DNA from 2 places in the Weizmannia sp. WK01 genome. Region 2 is predicted to be linked to the other one. Evidence: predicted binding sites of a transcription regulator. Region 2 holds the regulator's gene; the other holds the start of a gene.
What was found. Region 2 encodes LexA, which represses DNA repair genes until DNA is damaged. Its sites were predicted from a motif close to CGAACATATGTTCG; they were not measured.

Region 1 (10,534 bases), 740 kb from region 2:
AAACGGGCGCATGTTCAGCCACGGCACGTTGATGCTCAATTCAGAACTTGATAAAGTTGCACAGGCTTTAAAGGTCAAAAAAGAAAAAATCGAATCAAAAGGGATCAAGTCAGTGAGGAGCCGCGTCGCCAACATCTCCGAATTTCTCGACCATCCGATCTCCATGTCGGCATTCAGGCAATTGCTTTTGGAAAGCATTTTCGGCGGCAAGGAAATACCGGAATATCAGCTGACCGAAAAGGATTGGGAAAAAATCCGCCAAATTTCCAAAGAGCGGTACCAGACATGGGAATGGAACTATGGCAAATCGCCGAAATTCAATCTCCGACATTCCCGGCGTTTTCCGGTGGGAACGGTCGATGTGCGCCTTGACGTGAACAAAGGGATCATCGAAAACTGTAAAATTTACGGCGATTTCTTCGGCATCGGGGAAGTAAAGGATATAGAAGAAAAGCTGACCGGCTGCCGTTATGAGCGCGCCGGTATTGAAAAAGCGTTGGAAGGCGTAGATATCCGGCATTATTTTGGCAACATAACGAAAGAAGATTTTATCAGCCTTATCTATTAAGAACGCGCAAATTCCCGGGTTCCAATGGCAATCCGGGAATTTGTATTGAAATATTTTAATTGTTTTTATATAATAAATGGGTAGAATGAATGATTGTTCACTCAGAAAGGGGAGGGAGAAATTGAATTTACCGTCCAGTTTAAAAAAGACGGCGGAAACGAACGCGGACAAAACAGCTTATATTTTTATGGATCAGCTTGTTACGTACAAGGAACTTGACACGGCCGTTTCAAAGTTTGCGGACGGGCTGAAAAAACTCGGGCTCAAAAAAGGGGATCATATGGCCCTTCTGCTTGGCAATTCACCGCAATTTATTATTGCCTTGTACGGGGCGATGCGGGCCGGCGTGACGACGATACCGGTCAACCCGATTTACACGCCGGAGGAAATTCGCTACATATTGGATAACGGTGATGTGAAAGCAGTCGTGGCGCTTGATTTATTTGTACCATATGTGGATAAGATCGATGCCCTGCTGCCGAAAGTAGAGCATTACATCATTTGTGAAACCGATCCGGCAAAAGTGGGAAAATATGCGCACCCAAAATTGAAATCGTTTTCACAAATACTGGCGGAAAGTTCGCCGTTCGTCGAAGAAGTGCCGCTTTCTGAAGAGGATACGGCGGTTATTTTGTATACGTCCGGAACGACCGGAAAGCCAAAAGGAGCGATGCTTACGCATAAAAATTTATATTCAAATGCGAGCGATATCGGCTCCTATTTGAAAATGAGCGCGGATGACCGGGTCATTACGGCGTTGCCAATGTTTCACGTTTTCTGCCTGTCGGTTGCCGTGAATGCGCCGCTCATCAGCGGGGCAACGCTGCTCATATTGCCGAAGTTCAGCCCGAAAGAAGTGTTCCGGGTGGCAAAACAATACAAAGCAACGATATTTGCCGGCGTGCCGACGATGTACAATTATTTGTTCCAATATGAAGGCGGGGATCCGAAAGACTTCGCAACGCTCAGGCTGTGCATCTCGGGCGGCGCTTCGATGCCGGTTGCGCTTCTGAAAAACTTTGAAAAAAAATTCAATGTGCTCATTTCGGAAGGATACGGATTGTCAGAAGCCTCCCCGGTTACCTGCTTCAATCCGCTTGACCGCCCGCGCAAACCGGGATCGATCGGCGCCAATATTGTCCATGTTGAAAATAAAGTCGTGGATGAGCTAGGAAATGAGGTGCCTGTCGGCGAAGTGGGCGAACTCGTTGTACGTGGTCCGAACGTGATGAAAGGGTACTATAAAATGCCGGAAGAAACGGCGGCTGCGATCCGGAACGGCTGGCTGCATACCGGGGACATGGCGAGAATGGATGAAGACGGTTACTTTTATATTGTAGACCGCAAGAAAGATATGGTCATTGTCGGTGGTTTTAATGTGTATCCGCGCGAAGTAGAAGAAGTGCTTTACGACCATCCGGATGTCGTGGAGGCAGCTGCAGTGGGCATCCCTGACCCCAATCAAGGGGAAGTCGTGAAAGTATATGTCGTATCGAAAAACAAAAATCTGACGGAACAGGCATTGCTCGATTATTGCAAAGAACGGCTTGCCAAATACAAAGTCCCGAAAGAAATTGAATTTCTGGATGAGCTTCCGAAAAACACAACCGGAAAAATTTTGCGCAGGTCTTTAAAAGAACAGCTGCAAAAACAATCGGCCCGGCCATAAAAAATCGGGATACGGAAAAGCCAAAGATTAGAAAACCGGGCGCACGGTTTCCTAGAAAAATTGCAATATGGAAGTAGGGACTGCTGAAAACGATTAAAAAATCGGCGGTAAATGGCAAAAAACGCATGCAAAGCCAATCAGAATAAATCCGCCGCGGAACGGAAAACCGCTCGAAAAAGCCCGAAAGAAACGGCGGGACACCACCATTCATCGTGTCCCGCCGTTTTTTTATTGCATCTTTCTTGATAAACAACACTTTTTCAGTGCCCTTCTGAACGAAAAGCCAGATTTTTGGCATCTTGTTAGAAAAACAGACAAGGCGTATAATAGGAAAATATAAGAATATTGGATCATCATTTCAAAGCTGGGGGGATAAAAGTTGGAAGCAGCATCCATGGCGGAGGAAAAAACAGGCAGTTTCAAACCCGGGCTGCAGGCAGGCGCAAGCATTGCGATCGGATACTTTCCCATTGCGCTCACATTCGGCCTGTTGTCTAAAACAACCGGCCTGACATTGATAGAGACTGTGCTGATGAGCCTGATTGTCTATGCCGGCGCCAGCCAGTATATGGGTTTAAGTTTGATCGCTGCCGGCACAAGCCCGTTTGTCATTATCCTGACCACCTTTGTCGTCAACATCCGCCATTTTCTTATGACTGCCGCCTTGAACCAAAAAGTGGAAGAACCAAGCAAATGGAAACGCGGATTGTTTGCGTTCGGCATTACGGATGAAACTTTCTCGGTGCTCGCCATGCGGAACGGAAAAATACCGCTCGGCTACGGATTTGGCGTCACTTTTATCGCTTATGCCAGCTGGGTCGTGAGCTCCGGGATCGGGTATGTAATCGGAGCCAATCTGCCGCAATTTTTGCAGGCAAGCATGACGGTTGCCTTATATGCGATGTTTATTGGCCTCCTTGTCCCGTCTTTGAAAAAAAGTGTGAAAGTCCTTTTCCTTGCCGCCCTTTCAGCAGCGTTCAACAGCATTTTTACCGGTTACGGCGTCATGGAGGAAGGCTGGTCCATCATCGTATCCACTTTGTTGTCGGCTTTTTTGGTCGAAATGGCGGAAACATACAAACGGAAAAAGCAGGTGAAAGAAAAATGAACACCATCCTCCTCGTGATTATCGGCATGGGCATCGTAACGTTTTTGCCGCGGATGCTGCCGCTCGTCCTTTTGCAAAACAAAACGCTGCCGCCATTTTTGGAAGGCATTTTAAAAAATGTTCCGTACGCCATTTTAGGCGCCTTGATTTTTCCAAAAGTGTTTTTGATCCAAAAAGATCCGCTGTTCGGGGTAATCGGCGCGGGAACGGCCATCCTCCTCGCGTTCATCGGCGCGAATGTCATCATTGTCGTGCTCGGGGCGATTGCGGTGTTGAGCTTTTATTCTTTTCTGTTTTAAGGCAAAGCCGTATTGGCTGTTCTAAATGCCTTTTTCCTTGGCTACATATATAGAAGAGGACAAGGAAGGAGTGCATGTGGAGTGAAGATGAAGTGGGCGCTGCGGGCGATTGCGGCATACATCCTGTTCGGCCTTTTGATGTACTGGTATTTGTTTTATTACGCCGATGCTGCTCTTCCCGCCCAATATAAAGGGACAGCCGCAGATCCCGCTACTTTTATGAGCGGCCGCCAATTGTTTTTAAGCGAAGCATACGCAAAAATCAGGAATCTGCTTTTTTTCCTATCCGTGCCGTATGAATGGCTGTTTTATTTTTTGGTACTTGTGCTTGGCATTTCCAAAATGTTTGAACAATGGGCAGCGGCAGTTTCACGCATCCGCCTCATTCAAACCGCGGTTTATTTCTTTTGGTTTTCGCTTGCATCCTTTTTGTTTACCTTTCCGTTCGGTTATTTGTCCCATCGTTTTTCAAAAGCGTACGGCATTTCCACCCAAGATTTTGCAGGATGGATGAAAGATGAACTGACCGATTTCTGGGTAAACTTTGCCATCATGTTTGCTGTCGTCGCGGTATTGTACGCCTTGATGAAAAAATTCCGGCGAAAATGGTGGCTCCCGGCCTGGCTGCTTTCCATTCCTTTTACGGTATTCATGATGTTTATCCAGCCGGTCGTGATTGACCCGCTGTATAACGATTTTTATCCGTTAAAAGATAAGGCGCTGGAGGCGAAAATTCTGGCGCTTGCGGAAAAAGCACAGATTCCCGCTGATCATGTGTACGAAGTGAATATGTCGGAAAAAACAAACGCCCTGAATGCTTACGTCACCGGCATCGGTTCCAACTCAAGAATCGTACTCTGGGACACGACCCTCAACCGTATGGATGATAAAGAAATTTTATTTGTGATGGCACACGAGATGGGGCATTATGTAGAAAAACATATCTACTTCGGCATCGCGGGCTATATTTTGATGATGCTCATCGGGCTGTGGCTGATTGCCAGGTGGATGAATGCGGTTGGGCGGTGGATGTCCGGGATTTCCAGCATCAGCTCGCTGCCTTTATTTTTGCTCATTTCCTCGGTTCTCCTTTTTGCGTCAAGCCCGCTTACCAACTGGGCATCGCGCTACCAGGAGATGCGGGCGGACCGTTATGCCGTACAGATGACGCATGATAAAAAGTCCGGGGTTGAAACGTTCCAAATTTTAACAAAAGCGGGTTTAAGCGAAGTCAATCCACCGCTTCTTGTCAAAATATTTCGCTATGACCATCCAACAATGCTGGAGCGGATCCGCATGCTGGAAGAATAAGGGATACTGAAAGTGCAGTAGGCGCGGCCTGTTCCGGGCAAAAATCTTTTGGCCGCGCCCTGCATTTGCCATTTTTATGCAAAAGAAAAGCCGTGCAAACGGGCCGGGCCTGTTTGCATGGCCTGTATTTAACCAAATTGCAGGTTGATTTTTTTCAGTTCGTTTGTTAAATGCATGAACTGCTCCTTATCGCGAAGATCAAGTACATGGTCAATTTTTCTTAACAACGCTTCTCTTTTTTTGTTCAGCAGGATCTCATTCAGCAACATGTCCGTGTAAATGTGTTCCACAAATTTCTCCATCTGAATCCGGGACTTCGGGCTTTCTTTCGGCACGTCAGAGAAAGATTTTTTGTTTTCCATGTATGATCACCTTTTTCCGCTTTTTTTTATTATACAGAGCATTTCAATAAAAAGCAATGTAAAAATTGAATTTTTCTGAAACGGTAAACAAGGAAAAAAATGCATATTTTTAGAAAAACGACTAGAAATGTAGGAAATTTGTACTATAATAGAAAGTGAATTATGAGAAAAATAGAATGGGGGAATACTTTATGCAACATGGAGAATTGGACATTCATCCAAATACGATTGCGCTGATTCCTTGCCAGGAGGGAGGAGAAACAGGGACAAAAATACTGGAAGTGGATCGGGAACGATTTGTGCCAGAACTTCCCCTGAGTATCGTGAAAAAAAGCTGTCAATACTTTGGAAGCGATTACGAAGGAAGGAAAAATGCGACAAAAAGCTTGATTCATGTTCGGCACAAGCCGCCGATCCTCGTTGATCCTCATACAGCTACCATAATTTTTCCAACAAAATCGCCCAGCCAGCCGGACTGTATTTGGCTGATCTCCGGGCATATTAAAGACCACACCCCAGAAGGCAAAAAAACTGAAGTGATTTTTTCAAACAATCAATCACTCGTATTGCCAATCAGCTACGGTTCGTTTATTAACCAGTACCATAAAGCAGCTGCTTTGCAGGTTGCTTATGAAATTAATATCCGACGCTCCCGCATGCAATTTTTGAAACAACAGGGATACAGGGCGATGGAAGACAGCGGGCTGTATTGGATTTAAGCTTGGCAGGGAGGGGGCCCCTGCCTTTTCGTCCAATAAAACGAACGCCTGCCCGGGAAATAAAAATGAAACATTGCGAACGGCAAGTCCGTATACAGGGGGTAGTGCAATTTGAGGAGGTTTGGAAATGAACAACCACGATATTGATTTTAAACTGGTCGGGGATGACATGCAGTTTGTCGAAGTCGAGCTCGACCCGCAGGAGACCGTCATCGCCGAGGCCGGCAGCTTGATGATGATGGAAGACGGCATCCGGATGGAAACGATTTTTGGCGACGGATCGGGCAGCCAGGGCGGAGGCATTATGGGAAAACTGTTCTCTGCAGGAAAACGGCTGATCACCGGCGAAAGTCTTTTTATGACCGCCTTTACGAACGAAGGCCGTGATAAAAAGCATGTAGCGTTTGCAGCGCCTTATCCGGGCAAAATTGTACCGATGGATTTAAGTGAACAAGGGGGAAAAATCATTTGCCAGAAAGATGCATTTTTGGCAGCGGCAAAAGGGGTTTCAGTTGGTGTTGAATTTCAGCGGAAACTTGGAACAGGGTTTTTCGGCGGGGAAGGATTTATTATGCAGAAGCTTGAGGGAGACGGCCTTGCCTTTATTCATGCAGGCGGCACGATCCAGAAACGCGAGCTCGCACCCGGCGAAACATTAAAGGTGGATACAGGCTGCCTTGTCGCCATGTCACGGACGATCGATTATGACATTGAATTTGTCAAAGGGATCAAAACAGCCCTGTTTGGGGGAGAGGGCCTGTTCTTTGCCACTTTACGCGGGCCGGGATCGGTCTGGGTGCAGTCCCTGCCATTCAGCCGCCTGGCCAGCCGCGTATTTGCCGCAATGCCGGCAGCGGGCGGTTCGAAGGATGAAGGCAGCATGGCAAAAGGCTTGTTTAATTTGTTTAACGGGGATTAAGAGGTGTAAAAGCACTGCATTTTGCGGGACGTTTCCCGGAACAGGCAGTGCTTTTTTTTGGCATATGAAAAAATGATACGCCCGGACGGAAGCGGGGAGAGTGCCCCGACGGCGGTTGCGTGGACCGGCCGGATGGGGAGGGCATCCGGATTGGATGGGAAGGACTTTTCCGGGGGCGGGAAAAGGCAGTATTTTACTTGGAAGCGGGGCATCCCCCGGCAGAAAAAACAGGAAGCATATTTTTTTGGCAAAAAGCTTGATTCATAGAAAAATATCCGTTACAATAAAAGAACAAATGTTCCTTGTCCGGCATGTTTCCGGATATGGAGCCAACTGAGCCCATCAAAAGGAAGTGAACCAATTGTCCCTTCGATTTATTACCGGGCGCCCCGGGACAGGAAAGACAGCTTTCATCCACCGTGAAATCAGGCAGAAACTGCTTGGCGATCCGGGCGGGGCACCGCTCATTTACCTTGTTCCGGAGCAAATGACTTTTTTATCGGAAACACGGCTTGCGCATGACCCTGAACTGGGCGGGATGATCCGCGCCCAGGTGTACAGTTTTACGCGCCTTGCCTGGAAAATATTGCAGGAAGTCGGCGGGATCAGCCGTACCCATGTATCGAGCAGCGGGTTAAATATGCTCATTCGGAAAATTTTGGAAGACCAAAAAGAAGAACTGTCGGTTTTCACGCGGGCGGCGGATAAGACCGGCTTTATTGACAATGTCGAACGCATTCTGACTGAATTCAAACGATTTTGCGTTTCACCTGCACAGCTTCAGGAAAAACGTGCGTCAATCGAGGAAGCGGACGGGGAAAGAGTGCTTTCCGACAAGCTGCACGATTTGGAATGCGTATATCAGGCATATGAACAAAAGCTGGAAGGCAAATACATTGATTCGGAAGATTACTTAAGGCTGCTTGCTTCTGCCATTGAAAAATCCCGCTATCTGGACGATGCGGAAATTTATATAGACGGCTTCCATACTTTTAACCCGCAGGAATACTTGGTGATCGGGGAACTCCTGAAAAAATGTCGCCGCGTGACGGTTGCGCTCACAACGGACCGGGCTTTCCGCGGGATGCAGCCGGATGATTTATACTTGTTCCGGATGCCGGGAGAAGCCTATGCCCATATTTATGAACTGGCGCGCGCCTTTCAAATTGAAACGGAAGAAGACGTGGCGCTGTATGAACCGGTCCGTTTCCGGCATGAAAGTTTGCGCTTTTTGCAGTCCCGGTTTGAAGAACTCCCGTTTCCTTCTTTTCCGGGGGAAAGCAGCATCGAAATCTGGCAGGCGAACAACCGGCGGGCAGAAATCGAAGGCGTTGCCCGTTCCATCCGTGAAGCGGTTATGGAAGGCAGCTGCCGCTATCGTGACATTGCCCTCCTTGTTCGCAACGGGGAGGCCTATCAGGATTTAATCGAAACGGTTTTTTACGATTATGATGTGCCGTATTTTATTGACAGAAAACGGCCGATGCTGAACCATCCGCTCATTGAACTGATCCGTTCGACTTTGGAAATCATCCGCGGCAACTGGCGTTATGAACCGGTTTTCCGTGCCATCAAAACAGAATTGCTGTTTCCGCCTGGAGATACCCGTATGCTGCGTGAAAAAATGGACCGGCTTGAAAACTATTGTCTGGCTTACGGCATCCAGGGGGAACGGTGGACGAGTAGAAAAAGATGGGAATACCGGCGGATCCGCGGCCTCGAACTAGAAAACCTGCCACAAACGGATGAGGAAAGAAAAATCGAACAGGAACTGAATGAACTCAGGCTTCTCGTCACGGCGCCGATTTTGCGCCTGTCGCGGCGTTTGAAGCGCGCCCGCACTGGAAAAGCGCTTTGTGAAGCGTTGTATCTTTATCTCGAAGAATTGGAGATTCCGGAAAAACTGGAAGCGCTCCGGCTTGAAAAGGAAGAAGCGGGGGATCTTGTCGCTGCCAGGGAACACGACCAGGCATGGGATGAAGTCATGGGCGTTTTGGATCAGTATGTTGAAATCCTTGGCGATGAACCTGCTGATGTTGGGAAATTCTCTGCCATTATGGAAACCGGGCTTGAGTCATTAAAATTTTCGATCGTTCCTCCGGCTTTGGACCAGGTGCTCGTGGCGAATCTGGAGCAGTCCCGGCTGTCTGATGTCAAACTGGCGTTTATCATTGGGGTCAATGACGGGGTCATGCCGGCGAAAATTTCCGAAGATGGCGTTTTAAATGATGAAGAGCGTGAATATTTAAGACTTACCGGGCTTGAAATTATGCCCGGCAGCAAAAGGCGCCTGCTCGACGAAGAATTTATCTTTTACCGGGCATTGACGACACCTTCTGAAAAACTGGTACTATCTTTTCCGCTTGCCGATGAAGAAGGGAAAGCATTGCTGCCGTCCCCGTTCATCAACCGGATAGAGGACATGTTCCCGGCACGCGGCGGCGGATTATGGGTGAATGACCCGGCGGAACTGGAAGAGAAGCAGCAAGCTGCATACATTTCCCATCCGGCGGCTGCCATTGCTTTTGTCACTTCGCAGCTGCAGTTGAAAAAAAGAGGGTATCCGATGGCCGACTTCTGGTGGGATACGTATAACTTTTATATGGAGCACCCGGAATGGAAAAATCGGGCGGCCCATGCTTTTTCCAGTTTGTTTTACCAAAACAAAGCCCGGAAGCTCTCCGAAAAAACGAGCCGGGAACTGTACGGCGACCATATCCTTGCCAGCGTATCGAGAATGGAGCAGTTTTTCACCTGCCCGTTTTCCCATTTTTCGACATACGGGCTGAGGCTGCGGGAACGGGATGTATTTCGTCTTGATGCGCCGAATATCGGAGATCTTTTCCACGGTGCATTGAAATGGATTTCCGACACCCTGCAGCGCCAAGGCATTCCGTGGTCAGAGATCACAAAACAGCAAAGCATGGAGCTCGCAAAAGCGGCTGTGGACGATCTTGCCCCGAAATTGCAGCATCAAATCCTGCTCAGTTCAAAACGCTACCAATATATTAAAAGGAAACTGGAACAGGTTGTCGGAAGGGCTTCATATATTTTAAGCGTCCATGCGAAACGGAGCGGCTTTGAACCGGTCGCGATGGAACTCGCTTTTGGGCCGAAAAAAGAGCTCCCACCGCTTTCGTTTACATTGAAAAACGGGGCGAAAATGGAGCTGCAGGGCCGGATTGACCGCGTCGACAAGGCGGAAAGTGAAAACGGTGTGTACGTCAGGATCATCGATTACAAATCAAGTGCGCACAAGCTCGATTTGACAAATGTGTATTACGGCCTTGATTTGCAAATGCTCACCTATCTGGATCTCATTATGACGTATTCGAAACAGCTGACAGGGGAAGAAACGATTCCGGCAGGCGTTTTGTATTTCCATCTTCATGACCCGCTGATTTCGGCGGAAAAAATGTTGTCGGCTGAAGAAATTGAAGAAGAAATTTTAAAAGACTTCCGGATGCGAGGACTATTGCTGGACAGCCCGGAAGTGATCACATTGATGGACCGGTCGCTTGAATCCGGCAACAGTGCGATTGTGTCGGCAGGTTTGAAAAAGGACGGCCAATTAACGGC
Region 2 (10,534 bases):
AAAGGCGGCGATTGCGAAAAGAGAACCGGAACTGCTGCATCCTTCACCCTGCCCGTTTTGATTGTGCCTTGAACGGTGATCCCGTTTTCCTCTAACGTTTTTTTGAAAACAGACAGCACCCATTTCGCCGGGTCCCAGACCGCTTTCCATTGCCGGACTGCGGCGGAATCGGCTGTAATCGTCCCGCTTGCCGTAAACGTATTCCCGCCATGTGCCCGGCTGATGACGATATCGTCCTCCTGCTGCTCACCGTCTCGCACGGTTCGGACATGGTTGACCAGTTTAACCATCCCGCTTTCCGGAACCATTTTGATTCGCGCTTTCATGCCGGGTTTTTTTGCCGGAACAACTTCAAAAATGGCCGTCCCTGCATCATAATCCCGGTTAGGCGATAAAGTTAAAGCCGAAATTTGTGCGCCGTAATATTCCTGTTCATCGCTCCATGGCAAGTCAAGTGAATACCGGGTATCATCATAGCGCGAATCATCCCCGACCAGGTCCCCCTGAATACGCCGGATTCCCTGCTTCTTTAATTCAGCCGCCCAGTCCGCTAAATCGGATTTCAATAAAGCAGGATCTCCTCCCCCTTGTATGTATATATCACCGTAAAGCGTACCGTTTTGGATCGCGCCTGTCCGGTACACGCCCGTTTTAAAACGGGTATTTTTCCCGAGCGTTTCAAGCGCGGCGGCTGCGGTCAGCAGTTTCATATTGGATGCAGGGCGCAGCAGCGTATTGCCATTTTGTTCGTAGAGCAGTTTCCCGCTATCAGCCGAACGGACGCTGATCGCAACGATCCCGCCTTTTAAAGGGGCGGCCTCAAGAATACCGGCAATCTTTGCGTCTGTTTCTTTTTTCCCGCAGCCTTCCCTGTCCCCTGCTGCATAAGGCCCAGTTCCCTGAATAAATAGAAATGCCATCGTCCATATCACGACCCATCTTTTATGCAATCCGTTTCCCTCCGTATGAAATTCTGCCTTGCTTTATCATATTCCTTCTTTATTTTAATCTTTCCGTAAACGCTGTTTTGGCTGCTATCTTCTTTTTTCCAATGATTCATTTCGCGTTTTTAAATATTTTTTTCCAAATTAGTAGAACAAGCATGCCTGTATAGTATAAAATGCTTGTGGGGGTGTAATCATGTACCGGTTTGGCTATTATGTTGTTGCCGGCATTTTTTGGCTGCTTGGCGGCAAAATCAAAAAAGAAAACAAAGAGAAAATCCCTGCGGCTCCGTTTGTGGTCGTTTGTACCCACCAAACATGGCTGGATATTATTTACCTGGCGATTGCCATCTGGCCTGTCCAAATTCATTATATGGCGAAACAGGAACTTTTCTCTAAAAAATGGTCAAAATGGCTATTCACGAAGTTGCACGCTTTTCCCGTCAATCGTGAAAATCCGGGCCCGAGCTCGATTAAAATTCCAATGAAACTTTTAAAAGAAGGGAAGGTCGTCGGCATTTTCCCTTCCGGAACACGCAAAAGCGAACATGTTTCTTTAAAACGCGGTGCCGTGACGATTGCTTTAAAAGCAAATGTGCCGCTTGTCCCGGCCATTTACGAAGGGCCGAAAACGTTCAAAGAAGTCCTCGCGAGAAAGCCGAAACGCGTGCGCTTTGGCGACCCGATCAGGCTGGCAGACGAAAAAAAAGGAACAAAAGAAGAAATTGAAAAAACGATTGTTCTGCTGCAAGACACTTTTGAAGCGCTGAAAAAACAGTAAAAATGCTTTCTGCTTGCCCGAAGCAGATGAAAAAGCACAAAAGAAATCAAAAAAACGGCGAGGCACCGCATTCAAAGTGCCTCACCGTTTTTTTCATGGACAAATAAAGATAAAACATCCCTTTTTCTCTGTCCCCTGCCGGCCGGCGAAAGGGTTTTTCCTTTTTTAATTGAAAAAACAGTCCATCTTTTCTTATAATAAAAGCGAGTACTTGCCAAGGAGGAGAGCGTCATGCTGAGTGGATGGTTTTCTGCCTTTATTTTAATATGGATCCTCTGTCTCGTTTTTCTCTTTTCAGTTGGCGGCTATTTTATGTTCCGGAAATTTTTGAAAAGGCTTCCGAAAGAAGACGGAAAATCAATACTTGACCGGCAGGAGGAGACAATCCTTAAAACGCGGCACCTCTGGACGCCGGAGTACAGGGAACTGCTTGAAGAACTGGTAAGCCCTGTCCCGGAATTGTTCCGCGATGTGGCCAGGAAAAAGATCGCAGCAAAAATCGGGGATGTGGCGCTTTCCAAAAATACAAAAAAAATGACACTGGACAATATCATTCAGGGCTATATTCTCGCTACGCCGAAACGCGACCATAAATTCCTCCGAAAAAAATTGAAGCAGCTGAACATCGACGACAGCCGATATGAGCAATTGTTTGCGCAGGAAAAAACAAAATCGGCCCAATAAATGAAAAAACATCATTCGGCAAAAGCGAATGATGTTTTTTCAAGCACGGACCCCTTCATCCAGTTCCTGCATGAGCCGCCTGTACTGAATATACATGGCGACGCGCCACGGCAGAATCATGCCGAATGCGAGCAGAAAAAACATGCCGCTCAGCTGCCCGATTTGAATCGAAGAACTAAGCACCACCTTCATCAGCAACCGGATGAGAAGAAGCCCGATCAAAATAAACGGAAAAGCTTTCGATCGTTTTAAATATACGTTTCCGTCACGGACTTCGAAACGGGAAGTTTTAATTAAAAATATGGAAAAGAACATTCCGACCACAAATGCTTCCAATACTTCGGCAGGTGTCACACGAAAATACGGGACGACAAACATCAATGCCCCGGTACTCATAAAGACCGGCGGCAACAATATTTTTTTTGTGGAAACGGGCTTGTTCTGCCCTTTTAAACGGACAAAAATGACCAAAGACCCCATCAAAATCGCAACAATGAACGAGATGATAATGCCTTCCATGTCTCAACCCTCTTTAGTAACAGATTTTTAACAAAAGAAATGTAGATACGATAAATATATGTTTCCTATGGTAATATTCAACCATAAAAGCGGGGTTGATGTCCAGCCGGAATGCCTGCCTCCCTTTTTTTGTGGCGCCTGTCAGTTCAAAACGCGTTCAACCGCTTCTAAAACACGCGTTTCATCAAAAGGCTTGACGATAAAATCCTTTGCGCCGGATTCAATTGCTTCGACGACCAGTTTTTGCTGGCCAAGCGCGGAGCAAATAATAATTTTTGCGTCCGGGAATTCGCGCACGATCTTTTTTACCGCTTCAATGCCGGTCATCTCCGGCATAGTAATGTCCATCGTCACAACATCCGGCCTGACTTCACGGTATAATTCAATCGCCCGCTGCCCGTTCTCCGCTTCGCCTACAACGGTATGGCCGCCGTTTTCCAGCATTTTCGCCAAAGTCATCCTCATAAATTTTGCATCATCCACAATTAACACATTTGCCATCGATCGAATTTCTCCTCCTCATTGATCCGTTAAAATGCAACCCGGATTAAAATCCCTGGAATCCCCCGAACAGTGCACTCATATAACCGGAAATGACAGGCATCCAGTCAAAAAAGAGCAGGATTCCGGCGACTATCATCACAACACCGCTCCATTTTAAAAGTTTTACGCTGTATTTTTGCATCCACCCCAACCGTCCGATAAAAAAAGCAAGGACAAAAAAAGGTATGGAAAAGCCAAGTACATATGCAGCCATATAGACCGACGCAGAAGCCGGATGGGCCACTGCCATTGCCAATACCGAGGCAAGAATCGGCCCGGTGCAGGGCGTCCAGCCGGCAGCAAACACTAGCCCGACGAGAAAAGAACCCAAAAATCCCGCCGGCTGCTTTTTTATATCGATTCGGTACACCTTCATAAAGATCCCCGGATGAAAAATGCCCGCTGCAAGCAGCCCAAAAAAAATGAGCGCGACTGCACCGAGCTGCCGGATGACATCCTGGTAACGGATAAAAAAACTCCCGATCCAGGAAGCACCAAACCCCAATGCAATAAAAACAGTGGAAAATCCCGCGAGAAACCAAACGGTATGCAGGATACTTTTCCACTCCCGCATGCCGCCCCCGCTTTTTAACCGGCTGACAGAAGCGCCTGTTATATAAGAAACAAAAGCAGGATAAAGCGGCAGGCAGCAAGGCGATATAAAGCTCATGAAACCTGCCCCGAAAGACAGCCATACAGTTACATCAGCCATCGGTTCACTCCCCATCCCGGCTCATTTTCATTTTAACATAAACTGATTGAAAGAGAAAAAACATCGTAAAAAGCATAAAAATGGAACATGAAATCAAAAACCACCTTTTCTGTGCAGAAAATTGGCAGAAAAAGTGGTTTACAGAATCGTGAGAAGCTTAACAATGGTGATGGATATACCACAAAAGCCGGTCGCCCAGCTTAAGATTTCATTTGTTTGTTCATGGCATTCATCATTTGATTGATTTTCTTTTGAGACGGCTTCATACCCATTTGCATCATCATCATTCTCAGCATTTGTTCATTAATCGGCGGATTTTTCTTCAGGTAATTCATCATATATTTACGGGCGATGAAAAACCCGATTGCTGCGCCTGCCAAAAGAGCAATTAGGGCTACAAGAACGAACACCCAAATCATAATATACCTCCTTCACTCACATACAGTGTACTAAATCCATTTGAATTATACAATACTTGTTTTCTTCTCACACGAATTTTCTTTCTTTAACCGGTTTTATCCAGCCGAATCGTTTATGGTCATAATCGATTGCAAGCAAATCTCCTTTAAAGTTCCTCAGAATTTCAAAAACGGCGGTTTCTGTATCATAACTCCCGTATACGTTCAGCTGGAGCATTCTTTCTTCTATGGTCACTTCCAGCACCTGCCCCTCTTTCTTTGAAAGAAGTTGGCAAGCGCCTGTTTTCGTCATGTTGCTGGTGTCAGAAAATAACGGCTGCAAGACATGATGGACAGACAAGAGCGGAATCGGCTTTGTAATATAATGGATCTGTCTGCTGAGGACATTTTTCAAACTTCCGGAAACGTGCGCATACTGGTGAAAAAGATTAAAAAACATTCGTTCCCTGCCGTAATAATATTGTGCAAACTCCTCTTTTATCAGATAGATAGAATAGGACCGCATATGATCTCACTCCCGCAACTTTGTTACCTTCACTATAATGGACGGGCCTCAAAAAAGTTGTCGTTTGTTGTAACAAAATTTAAAAAATGAATTTGAAACATTTGATTGCATGTACAGACAAGAAAATAAGCGTAAATACATCAACGCGCTGCCGATTATGCGGTAGCATCCAAGGGAAAAGCCATTCAGCTCAGCCCCCGCACTTTTAGTCCCCCTTTTCTTATACCCTTCCTGCATAAAAAATGAGCCTGCTTTCGCGAATACCGCAAAAGCAGGCCCGGAACGATTACATGCCCAATAATTTTTTTACACGTGCCACAACATTTTCAACGGTAAATCCGTATTTTTCCATAACGGTTTTACCGTTTCCGCTGGCGCCAAACGTATTAACCGACAAAATATCGCCTTCATCCCCGGTATACCTTTCCCAGCCGAATGGTGAAGCCATTTCAATGGCAAGGCGTTTTTTCACCTGTGCCGGCAATACGGATTCTTTGTATGCTTTGCTTTGCTGTTCAAAACGGTCCCATGACGGCATGCTGACAACAGCAGCATCAATCTTTTGTTCCGCCAATTGCTGTTGCGCGAGCACAGCCAGATGGACTTCCGACCCGCTGGCAAGAAGGAGAACGTCAGCCGTTTCTTTTTGTGCAGGGGACACGACATAGGCACCTTTTGAAACGCCTTCCAACGCTTTTTCAGACGTCCCTTTCAAGGTTGGCAGCCCTTGGCGCGTCAAAACAAGCGCTGTCGGATGGTTTTCAGATGACAGAGCAAGGCGCCAGGCAGCCGCCGTTTCATTGCCGTCCGCGGGGCGGATGACCGACAAGCCCGGCATCGCTCTTAAAGAAGGAAGCTGTTCAACCGGTTCATGTGTCGGACCGTCTTCCCCGACAGCGATACTGTCATGCGTAAAGACGTACGTTACCGGAAGGCCCATAAGAGCAGCTAGGCGGATGGCAGGACGCAAATAATCCGAGAAAACAAAGAACGTGCCGCCGTATACATGGACACCACCATGAAGCGCCATACCGTTCATGGCTGCGCCCATCGCAAATTCGCGGACACCGAACCAAATATTGCGCCCTTCATAGGCATCCGGCATATAGTCCTTGTCTTCTTTCAGCCGCGTATTGTTGGATCCGGCAAGGTCTGCAGATCCCCCGAACAAAGACGGCAAATGTTTGGAGACGGCATTTAGCACTTCCCCGCTTGCCGCACGGCTGGCAAGGGTTTTGCCTTCTTCATAGACCGGAATGTCCTTGTCCCATCCATCCGGCAGCCCGCCTTTTATCGCCTGTTTTAGTTCAGCCGCAAGCTGCGGGTATTGTTTTTCATAGGCCTCAAACAGGGACGCCCACTCCTGTTCCTTTTTCACGCCATTTTCCACAACCAATTCACGGAACCGTGCGTAAACTTCATCCGGAACATAGAAGTCTTCTTCAAATGTCCATTTATACGCTTCTTTCGTTAGTTTCAGTTCATCTTCTCCGAGCGGGGCGCCGTGGGCAGCCGATTTCCCGGATTTGTTTGGAGAACCGTAACCGATGATCGTTTTCACTTCAATGAGTGTCGGCCGACTTGTATCCGCCTTTGCTTCCTCGATCGCTTTTGCGACCTGTGCCATATCATTCCCGTCTTCAACCCGCAAATACTGCCAGCCGTATGCTTTAAACCGGTCGGCAACACTTTCGGAAAAGGCCTTATTTAAGTCGCCGTCAAGGGAAATGTCATTGGAATCGTACAATACAATGAGACGTCCCAATTTTAAGTGTCCCGCCAATGAAGCAGCTTCGGCAGATACGCCTTCCATTAAGTCGCCATCTCCGCATAAAGCATATGTATAATGGTCAATGACAGGGAAATTTTCTTTATTGTATACAGCCGCCAGATGCCGTTCTACCATCGCCATTCCGACTGACATGGCAATCCCCTGCCCGAGCGGACCGGTCGTTGCTTCCACGCCTTCCGTATGCCCGTATTCCGGATGACCCGGGGTTTTGCTGCCATATTGCCGGAAATTTTTAATATCATCCATGCTTAATGCATAACCGGATAAATGGAGCAGGCTATAGAGCAGCATGGAACCATGCCCTGCGGATAATACGAAACGGTCCCGGTTAAACCAGTGCGGGTTTTCCGGATTATGGTTCAAATATCTTGTCCAGAGGGTGTATGCCATTGGTGCAGCCCCCATCGGAAGCCCCGGATGACCGGATTTTGCTTTTTCGATGGCGTCAATGGACAATGTTCGGATTGTTGTGACTGCCAGTTCGTCCGTTTTATCAAACATCTGTTAACATCCTTTCTTCATGGGTTACAACTCTATATTAAGGCAAGTGAAACCCATAACACAACTCTTTTACCATTTTGTATGGATTTTGTAAGAAAAAAGCAGGATGGTTTCCTTTTTAGTGCAGCTTTCTTTTTGTTTGAATTTGCTTAATTTTTTCCGGGGTAACGTCCTGGCCAGCCGGGTCAAGCACACGGACATTTTCAATCGTTTTTCTGAATGAAGAGCGGAACGCCTGCAAATACTCGCTTCGCAATTTTGACTGTTCCTTTGCTTCTTCACTTGTCAGGGCGCCGGTTTTCGCTTTTTTCGCCAATTCGTTAATCCTTGCCATTTTTTCTTTTGAAAGCATATTTTCTCTCCTTTTATCCGTAATTGATGCCATCTTACTAAAATATGGACCCGCCTGCAACGAAAGCGCACCCGTGAAACGGTTTTGATACTATTTATCATGCCCCGTTTCCTCCATATATTCCCTGTAACGCCGGTGGACGGTTGCTTTTGAAACTTGGTAGCCGAAACCGCGCATAGTCGCAGCAATTTCTTGAAAAGTCAAGCCGTTATCCCGCAGGCGGATAATTTCTTCAACCGGCACTTCCTTTCGCTCCCTGCCGTCCGGATTCCGCTTCCCTTTTAAATTTTTTTCCGGACGGTAGCCGTTTTTGACTGCACGCTCCATTCCCCTTTTAATTTTTAAGTTATGCAGCTTTCGCTGATACTCTTCAACCATGCTGACAATTTTCAGCACCATTGAATCAGATTCCGAAAGCTCCAATTCTCCGTTTTGCGCATAACAATATACTTTAATCCCTTTTTTATATAAAAAATGAAGCAATGCAATTTTTGCATTTCCTCTTCCGATCCGTGTTTCATCCTGCACCAGTACGGCGTCAATCTTTTCATTTTCAATCGTATCAAGAAGATCAAGGATGCCGGGCCTGTCCAGGTCATAGCCGCTTGCCCGGTCACAGATCACCCCGGCCACTTGAAAACCGTGGGAATCCGAAAGCTTCTCCAGCTCTTCCCGCTGCCTCGCCAAGGAAGTTTCCTGGCTTTCTTTTTCCGTGCTTACTCTGCAATATAAAACAACTTTCATTTTTTCGTCTCCCGTTGTGATTTCATCGCAAGTTCCCTATTATCATCGCTGAATTCATTTTTTTCTATTGGAATGACAATTTTTTCGCCGGCTTTGATCATGTTGCCGTCAATATCATTATGACGCTCAACCCAGCTGATAAATGCTTCCCTCGACATTTTGCCCTTTTCCGCATACTGCCCGGCGATGTTCCAAAGCGTATCGCCCTCTGTGACGCTGATTTTGATATAGTGTGGGGATGGATCCCGCAGACTTCCAATCATGAAAAATCCGAAAACAAGCGTAAGCCCTGCTAAAATCATAACATAGTTATACTTTTTCCATAATCGTGACATCTCCATCTTCCTCCCGCGAATATTCGTTCGTCCAATCACCAGTTCTATTATAAAACGAACGCCTGTTTTTCGTCAACATTTTTTCGAACTTACGTTTGTTTTATCTGCTGCAATGTGATATAATAATAGCAAATAATGGCATTCCTCCCGTAAACGTCCCCATACGCAGCGCGGGTGCCAAACAAAACTGTGACGAGGTGAATAGAATGGCAAAACTATCAAAACGGCAACAGGCGATACTTGATTTCATCAAGCATGAAGTAAAAACAAAAGGTTATCCCCCTTCCGTGCGGGAAATCGGCCAGGCAGTCGGACTTGCTTCCAGTTCAACTGTCCATGGCCATCTCGCAAGGCTTGAAAGCAAGGGGTTGATCAGGCGCGACCCTACAAAGCCGAGAGCGATTGAAATTTTGGACCATGATGAAGAAATACCGGCCCAAAATGTTGTCAATGTGCCTGTTGTCGGAAAAGTAACAGCAGGCATACCGATTACCGCTGTAGAAAATATTGAAGAGTATTTTCCGCTTCCGGAACATCTTGTCCCGTCTGACGAGTCCGTCTACATGCTGGAAATTGAAGGGGACAGCATGGTGGATGCCGGGATTTTAAACGGCGATTATGTGATTGTCCGCTCCCAGCAGACGGCAAACAACGGAGATATCGTGGTCGCTATGACAGATGAAAATGAAGCGACAGTAAAAAGATTTTTCAAGGAAAAAGACTACTTCCGGCTGCAACCTGAAAACCAGACAATGGAACCGATCATATTGAAAAACGTCACCATTCTCGGCGTTGTCATCGGGCTGTACAGGCAAATGGTGCACTGATCAAAAAGAAGCAGTTTCGGCTGCTTCTTTTTTAATAGAGCATATGCGAGTTTGATGGCAAAAATGCCTGTGACACTTGAGGATTTCTGGGCTTCCAATCTATTTTCGAAGGAAAAATCGGGGCAATTAATGGGCATTTTGTTTTTCTGGGCGTTCGACGCAAAAATGCCCGATAAACAAAAACCCCTCAAAGCCTTACGCTTCAAGGGGTTTCTTGCTTAATACATTTCGATATACTGGTCGCGTTCCCATTGGTGGACTTGTGTGCGGAACATGTATTTTACATTTTTTTACTTTCATCATTTTTGATAATCCATATAAATAAGGAAGTTTTTAGATTCCACTTTCAAAATCAATCAATACTTTTCAAATGATTTTGGTCATTTTTTGGTCATGATTTTGGTCATGACCTTGAAAATTTAAAAATAAAAATACGAGGAGGAAGAAGAATGAAGAAGGCATTAATTTTTGGAATTACAGGGTTATTAACATTTGGCTTGGGAGCCTGCGGGGGAAACGCAACACAATCAAATTCAACATCCAAAGAGGAATCTAAAGCCAAGACCGCAGAAACAGAAAAAAAGCCAGTAGCTAAAACGACATCCGACATATTGGTTGCTGCCAAAAAAAACACTACCTTTGTAGATGAAAATTCAGGGGAGTATAAGATTAACGGGGAGTATTTAAATGGGCCCACTAATGACGGCATGTATCAGATTATTTTTGGGGAGAGCAAGGATAAAGCTTTCATTCTTAATTACGCAGTAAAGCTTGCAACAAATCCGGATGGTGAAAAAGGGCTTCTTTTTCTTGAAAAGGGAGATAACACCAAAAGTGGTAAATTCATTGACTATTCGGGGACAAAGATTGATATCA

Region 1: addB (helicase-exonuclease AddAB subunit AddB) is a predicted target of LexA. The motif match lies at 7,244-7,257, and genes of this name have one in related genera.

The regions. Positions count from the first base shown of each region.
Region 1 is NZ_CP109616.1:1,120,916-1,131,449, forward strand. It holds gene OF158_RS05045 (lipoate--protein ligase) at 1-568, shown strand, start outside; gene OF158_RS05050 (fatty acid--CoA ligase family protein) at 690-2,237, shown strand; gene OF158_RS05055 (AzlC family ABC transporter permease) at 2,632-3,345, shown strand; gene OF158_RS05060 (AzlD domain-containing protein) at 3,342-3,644, shown strand; gene OF158_RS05065 (M48 family metallopeptidase) at 3,726-4,955, shown strand; gene OF158_RS05070 (IDEAL domain-containing protein) at 5,084-5,317, opposite strand; gene OF158_RS05075 (competence protein ComK) at 5,509-6,036, shown strand; gene OF158_RS05080 (TIGR00266 family protein) at 6,164-6,955, shown strand; gene addB (helicase-exonuclease AddAB subunit AddB) at 7,317-10,534, shown strand, end outside.
Region 2 is NZ_CP109616.1:1,865,207-1,875,740, forward strand. It holds gene dacB (D-alanyl-D-alanine carboxypeptidase/D-alanyl-D-alanine endopeptidase) at 1-950, opposite strand, end outside; gene OF158_RS08675 (lysophospholipid acyltransferase family protein) at 1,141-1,725, shown strand; gene OF158_RS08680 (DUF2621 domain-containing protein) at 1,957-2,409, shown strand; gene OF158_RS08685 (CcdC family protein) at 2,449-2,928, opposite strand; gene OF158_RS08690 (response regulator) at 3,070-3,429, opposite strand; gene OF158_RS08695 (cytochrome c biogenesis CcdA family protein) at 3,476-4,183, opposite strand; gene OF158_RS08700 (YneF family protein) at 4,384-4,605, opposite strand; gene sirA (sporulation inhibitor of replication protein SirA) at 4,670-5,107, opposite strand; gene tkt (transketolase) at 5,394-7,400, opposite strand; gene OF158_RS08715 (DUF896 domain-containing protein) at 7,519-7,752, opposite strand; gene OF158_RS08720 (YneB family resolvase-like protein) at 7,843-8,496, opposite strand; gene OF158_RS08725 (cell division suppressor protein YneA) at 8,493-8,831, opposite strand; gene lexA (transcriptional repressor LexA) at 9,038-9,658, shown strand; gene OF158_RS08735 (hypothetical protein) at 10,108-10,534, shown strand, end outside.